One region of the Sphingobium sp. GW456-12-10-14-TSB1 genome, then DNA from elsewhere that is predicted to be linked to it. Evidence: riboswitches for the same ligand, from Rfam matches in the RefSeq annotation. Region 1 holds a riboswitch; the other holds the start of a gene.
The links. A riboswitch is a leader RNA that binds a small molecule or an ion and turns the genes downstream of it on or off. The one in region 1 is predicted to bind thiamine pyrophosphate.
Positions count from the first base shown of each region.

Region 1 (3,416 bases):
CGCGGGTCCGGGGTCCTTCTTCCTGTTCGCGATCCTGCCGATGGCGCTTTGCCTGCTGATCACATTCGCCCTGCCCGCCGCACGTCGCGCTGGCCAGTCCGGATGCGATCACCCCTAGTCGATCAGGCGCGAACCAATGGCAAAGCGCAGCCCGACGACCCAGGCGTCGCGGATGGTCGGGTCAGCGCCGGGATTGTGGACATATTGCAGGTTGGGCTGCACCGTGAGCCATGGCGACAGCGGCGCACGATAGGTGATTTCGGCGACCGATTCAGTGCGCTGCGCGGCACTGCTTCGGCGATAATCGGGGGATGTGGAGGCGGTCACCACCGCCAGACCAAATTCGTCCTCCGGCCGCCCGTTCACCGCGCCTGTCCATTTTACGCCCAGACTGGCGAACCGGTCGAACATATTGAACCGCCCGCTTGACGTCCCAAGCCGGAAGAAGCCGTCCACCTTCTCATCGCCATCGCTCATCAGCGGCATTTCCCCACGCAGATAGACCCCGGCATTGCCCCGCCCCATGCTTCCATCCCAGGCTTCGAACGTCGCTGTGTAGCGCCAATGCCCCAGCAACAGTCGCGCGCCGGCAATCGGCACGTCGAGTTCACCGATCAGCAGCGCGCCATCGCCGTTACCCAGTTTGATCGCGGTGCGGGCAGGATGGTCGGGATCGCCCGGTACCCCGTCCAATATCGCCGCGCGCACAGCCCAGCCCTCGGCCGGCTGCCATTCGACACGCGCGGCCAGCGATGTCGATGGGAAGATCGACGGACCATTGCGACCCGTCAGCGAAATATCGCTGCCGATCCCATGCGCGCTGCCGACGAAAACGCCAGCGGCATCGAGCGCATCAAATTCCGAGTTGAGATCATATAATCCTGCCTTCAGCGACAGGCCGGGCGCGATCGTCTGGTTGATCCAGGCTTCATATAGTCTGAACGCCCGCGTCCCCGTTTCGATATTGCTGACTGCGTGCACATCCCCCACCGCGTTGGAGATCGACGCGCCATTATTGTAGAGGCCATAGACATGCGCCTCGGCCCCGCGCCAACCGAGCGTCGCCTCCAGATCGGCCTCCAGCACTATGTCGAGATTATCGAGATAGCGCGCGCGCCGCTTCAATCCGCCCGCTACATTGGCCATCAGTTCGCCGGTATAGGTGACCTCCAGCAGCACCGGCCCCTGCGTCTCGTCAATCTCTCCCGCCGCATGGATGTGCGAATGGGGTCGCCGCGGCAACGCATCATCCGCCGCAGCGGCCAGCAACAGAAAGGGGGCGATCATCATGATGGTAAAAGGGCCGGTACGCAGGTCATAGCAACAGGAAGAATAAAGGTCGGGCTGCGGCGTCGATAACGGATGATCCTCGCCAGACGCCATAGTCGACTGAAAACCGACCCCATTTCAGCATGAATATGCGCCAGACCCTCAGCCATCGATTGACGCCCGGTGCAGGACGCCATAGGCGCACCGACAGTTTCAACCCACGGGGTGTCCTGGCGCTGTCAGGGCTGAGAGGCGGATCGGGCGCAGGGGGCGTCCAGTCTGCAAACCCGCGAACCTGATCCGGCTCACACCGGCGGAGGAATAGGGATATGCGTCTTTACGCCATTATGTCGCCTGCCATATCGATCGCACTGCTACTGGGTTCAGGCTACGCCCATGCGGACGACAGCATCGTCGTCACCGCGCGTGGTCGCGCAGAAGCCGAAATCCGGGTGCCCGACACGATCGCCGTCTATGGTCCCGCCGCCATCGCCGCGCAGCGCCTGACCACGATCGACGATTTCATCGCGGCAACGCCCGGCATCTTCATCATCAACGATCAGGATCCCGGCACCAACCTCATATCCGTGCGGGGCGTATCCACCAACCGCAGCCAATCGCCCTCTATCGCCTATATTGTCGACGGATTGGCGTTGCCCGATTCCGAACTCTTCACGCTGCGCCCCTATGATCTGGCGCGGGTCGAGATTTTGAAGGGGCCGCAGGGCGCCTTGTTCGGCCGGTCGGCATCGGGCGGGGCCATCGCCATGACGACCAACGATCCCGGCCCGGACTGGGGCGGCGAAGCAGCCGTCGGGATCGGCAACGGCCTGACCTGGACCGCCGATGGCGTGGTCAACGCCCCGGTGTCGCAACAGGTGCAATTGCGCCTGGCCGGTTCCTATCGCAACAGCGACGGCTTCATCCGCAACAGCTTTCTGGACAAGAAGGTCGATGGCAGCATCAGCCGCAATCTGCGCCTGAAGGCAAAGGTCGCGCTGAACGAAACCGCTACGTTCCGCTTTCGCCTGGGCTGGGCCAACGAAGAAGGCGGGGCGGCCTATATTTCATCGGGCAATGTTACTGGCCTTTATGGCGGGCGACTGTCGGGTGCGGCATTGACCGACCCGTTCGGGGATTTTGAAGGGCGGGCATCGCGTACATGGTGGGGCGCGCAGGCCAGCTATGAACAGGAAGCGGGTGACGGGCTGCTCTTCACATGGACTGGCGGCTATGACGATTATCATAAGGATTTCGTTGAAGAACTGGATTTTCGCAACGACAAGCCATTGACGCTGTTCGGCGCGCCATTATTCCCGGATGGTATTCAACCCATCTCCCAACCTGTTGATATAAAAGCCTGGACCAGCGAAACCCGTCTGACGTCGCGCGGCGATGGGCCGCTGCGCTGGCATGTCGGCCTGTTCTACCAACGGCTGGAGCGCGACCGGACCGATGATTTCGGGCCGCTGCTGTTCGGCAGCGAAGCGCTGCGCGCGGAAACCCGCTCCAGCCAGATCGGTGTTTTCGGGCAGGCGAGCTACGACATTGCGCCACAGGTCGAAGCCACATTGGCGCTGCGCTATGACCGCGACCGGCGCAAGGAAGATACGGTCGGTACTGCGAGTGGAACGACGGTCGCGCAACGTGCCCGGACGTTCGAGAAATGGCAGCCCAAACTGTCCCTCGCCTGGCGCCCGACCGATCATCTGACCGCCTATGTCACTGGCGCGATCGGTTTCAAGGCGGGCGGCTTCAACCCCCTGCCCGGCCCGACCGATGTATGGCAGGCCGTGTTCCCGGCCGAAACCACCCGCTCGGTCGAGGCGGGCGTCAAGGGTGAGAGCGCGGATGGGCGTATTCGCCTGTCGCTCGCGGGCTTCATCACTGACTATGACAACTTCCAGAACACCGTGTTCCTTGGCAATTCGGTCGTCCTGTCGGTGCCACAGGTCGATGTCCACGGGATCGAAGCGTCGGCGCAGGCGGCGCTGGGCGCGGGCTTCAGCCTGGATGGTGGGCTGGCCTGGACCCACAGCCGCACCAGCACCTATTTCACGCCCAACCCCACGCCAGAACCAGGTGAACCCGCTATCCTGAACATGAGCGGCAAGCGCACCCCCAACGCGCCCGACTGGACCATCAAC
Region 1 is NZ_JBWKZI010000002.1:892,714-896,129, reverse strand. Features, by position in the region: gene AC07X9_RS21315 (MFS transporter) at 1-118, shown strand, start outside; gene AC07X9_RS21310 (carbohydrate porin) at 115-1,290, opposite strand; TPP riboswitch at 1,481-1,608, shown strand; gene AC07X9_RS21305 (TonB-dependent receptor) at 1,599-3,416, shown strand, end outside.

Region 2 (3,416 bases), on a different contig from region 1:
TCGAACGTCTTGACCATCCGCGCGCGCGCTTCGGGATCGCTGATCTTGGGGTCGTCGGTGGTGGCGTTGATCGGCAGTTCCGATTCCTTGATCGACCAGACCGCCGGATCTTCAAAGACTGCATGGGTATAGTCGTCGGAAAAGCCCATATGGGCCGCCATATGGCTCAGGAAAGCGCGGGCGTCGTCGGGCGTCACGGAGCGCGCGCCTGCCGGTGCATCATCGGGCGCGATCAGGCTTTCATCGTGCCAGATCGGCGTGCCGTCCGTCCGCCAATAGACGGCATAGGCCCAACGCGGCAGGCTTTCGCCCGGATACCATTTGCCCTGTCCATGATGCAGCAGGCCGCCCGGCGCGAACTGGCCGCGCAGCTTGCGGATCAGCCGGTCGGCATAGGCCGCCTTGGTCGGGCCGACCGCATCGCCATTCCATTCGCCCGCATCGCCGCCATCCACCGCCACGAAGGTCGGCTCGCCACCGATCGTCAGCCGCATGTCCTGCGCCTGCAAATCCGCGTCGACCTTTGCCCCCAGCGCCATCACCGCGTCCCATCGCTTGTCGGTGAAGGGCTTGGTGATCCGCACCGCCTCGGCAATGCGGCTGACGGTCATCGCGAAATCGAAATTGACCTCGGCGGGTTCGGCCATGCCGCTGATCGGCGCGGCGGACTTGTAATGCGGCGTCGCGCAGAGCGGGATATGCCCTTCGCCCGCGAACATGCCGCTGGTCGCGTCCAGCGCCACCCAGCCAGCGCCCGGCACATAGGCCTCCGCCCAGGCGTGCAGGTCGACGACATCCTGGCTGACCCCCTTTGGCCCCTCGATCGGCTCGACGTCCGCGACCAGCTGGATCGAATAGCCCGACACGAAGCGCGCGGCAAAGCCCAGCCGACGCAGCAATTGCACCAGCAGCCAGGCGGAATCGCGGCATGACCCGGTGCCGATCTCCAGCGTCTCCTCCGGCGTCTGGACGCCCGCTTCCATGCGGATGACATAGCCAACCTGCTGTTGCAGGCGGCGGTTCACCTCGACCAGGAAATCGACGGTGCGGCTTTCATGCCCGGCATATTGGTCCACCATCTTTTCGAACAGCGGCCCTTGCGGCTCGACATCGAAATAGGCGGCCAGATCGGTTTTCAGCTGCTCGTCATAGGCGAACGGATAATTTTCCGCGTACGGTTCCACGAAGAAATCGAACGGGTTGATGATGTCGAGATCGGCCAGCAGGTCGACCTCTATCGTGAAATGATCCACTGGCTCTGGAAAGACGATGCGCGCCAGCCAGTTGCCGTGCGGGTCCTGCTGCCAGTTCAGGAAATGCCCCGCCGGTTCGATTTTCAGCGCATAATTGGGCACTTTGGTCCGGCTGTGCGGCGCGGGGCGCAGGCGGATGACCTGAGGACCAAGCCGGATCGGGCGGCTGTAGCGATAGGCAGTGCGGTGGTGGAGCGCGGCTTTGAGCATGGCGGGATCAAACGCTACCCCCTGTTGCAATGCAATATGCAAATGGTTCGGGGGGCAAAGAATCTGCGCGGCTCCGGCCCGCCCCGGCGATGCAGCGACAAGTCACTGGACCCCGCCCGCCAAACCCACTACCCTTGCCGCCATCCCCGGGGGACCGTCCGCAGACGGTTGAGAGGCGGCTTTGTGGCCGCGACCCGCTGAACCTGATCCGGCTAACACCGGCGTAGGGAGGGTTAAGCGCGCACTCACACCGCCCGCATTCTCTCTCTTTCGCTGCAAGGAGAGTGACTTATGGCAGACGTCCCCGCCCGTACAGAGATGCCCGAAGCCGAAGGCTTCATCCGCCGGCAGGCGGCAATGAACGTCACCACTGGCGCTATCCGTGGATCGAAGAAAATCCATGTCGGCCCGCTCAACGTCGCGATGCGCGAAATCACGCTGGAACCGGGCAGCGGCGAGCCGCCGGTGCGAGTCTATGACACGTCCGGTCCTTACACTGATCCCAATGCGCAGATCGACATCATGGCGGGCCTGCCCCAATTGCGCCGCGACTGGATCATGGCGCGCGGCGATGTGGAGGATTATGATCCGCGCGCGGTAAAGCCCGAAGATAACGGCCTCAAAGGCCCGGATCGCTCCGGCGGCGTCGCCCAATTCCCCGGCCACCACCGCCGCCCGCTGCGCGCGCGGTCCGGCATGAACGTCAGCCAGATGCATTATGCCCGACGCGGCATCATCACGCCGGAAATGGAATATGTCGCGGAACGCGAAAATCTGGGCCGTGCGCGCCTCGCCGAATATATTCGCGACGGGCAGGATTGGGGCGCGGCCATCCCCGATTATGTGACGCCCGAATTCGTCCGTGACGAAGTCGCGCGCGGCCGGGCGATCATCCCCAGCAACATCAACCACCCCGAATCCGAACCGATGGCGATCGGCCGCAATTTCCTGGTCAAGATCAACGCCAATATCGGCAACTCAGCCGTCGCCAGCGACGTCGCCTCCGAAGTCGACAAGCTGGTCTGGTCGATCCGCTGGGGCGCGGACACGGTGATGGACCTGTCCACGGGCCGCAACATCCATGACACGCGCGAATGGATCATCCGCAACTCGCCCGTGCCGATCGGCACCGTCCCCATCTATCAGGCGCTCGAAAAGGTCGGCGGCGTGGCCGAGGAACTGACCTGGGATATCTTCCGCGACACGCTGATCGAGCAGGCCGAACAGGGCGTCGATTATTTCACCATCCATGCGGGCGTCCGCCTCGCCTATATCCCGATGACGGCGAAGCGCGTCACCGGCATCGTCTCGCGCGGCGGCTCGATCATGGCGAAATGGTGCCTCAGCCATCACAAGGAAAGCTTCCTCTACGAGCATTTCGACGAGATCACCGAAATCTGCAAAGCCTATGACATTGCCTACAGCCTGGGCGACGGCCTGCGCCCCGGATCGATCGCGGACGCCAATGACGAAGCGCAGTTTTCCGAGCTCTACACGCTGGGCGAACTCACCAAACGCGCCTGGGCGCAGGATGTGCAGGTGATGATCGAGGGGCCGGGCCATGTCCCCATGCACAAGATCAAGCAGAATATGGACAAGCAACTCGAAGCCTGCGGCGAAGCCCCCTTCTACACGCTGGGGCCGCTCACCACCGACATCGCGCCGGGATACGACCATATCACCAGCGGCATCGGCGCGGCCATGATCGGCTGGTACGGCACGGCGATGCTCTGCTATGTCACGCCCAAGGAGCATCTGGGCCTGCCCGACCGCGACGATGTGAAGGTCGGCGTCGTCACCTACAAGCTGGCCGCCCACGCCGCCGACCTTGCCAAGGGCCATCCCGCCGCCAAGGTCCGCGACGACGCCCTGAGCCGCGCCCGCTTCGAATTCCGCTGGCGCGACCAGTTCAACTTGAGCCTCGACCCCGACACCGCCGAACAATATCACGAC
Region 2 is NZ_JBWKZI010000001.1:2,393,752-2,397,167, reverse strand. Features, by position in the region: gene AC07X9_RS11740 (transglutaminase family protein) at 1-1,463, opposite strand, end outside; TPP riboswitch at 1,601-1,710, shown strand; gene thiC (phosphomethylpyrimidine synthase ThiC) at 1,755-3,416, shown strand, end outside.
Region 2: linked by a shared signal. The riboswitch ahead of thiC (phosphomethylpyrimidine synthase ThiC) and the one ahead of AC07X9_RS21305 (TonB-dependent receptor) in region 1 are both predicted to bind thiamine pyrophosphate.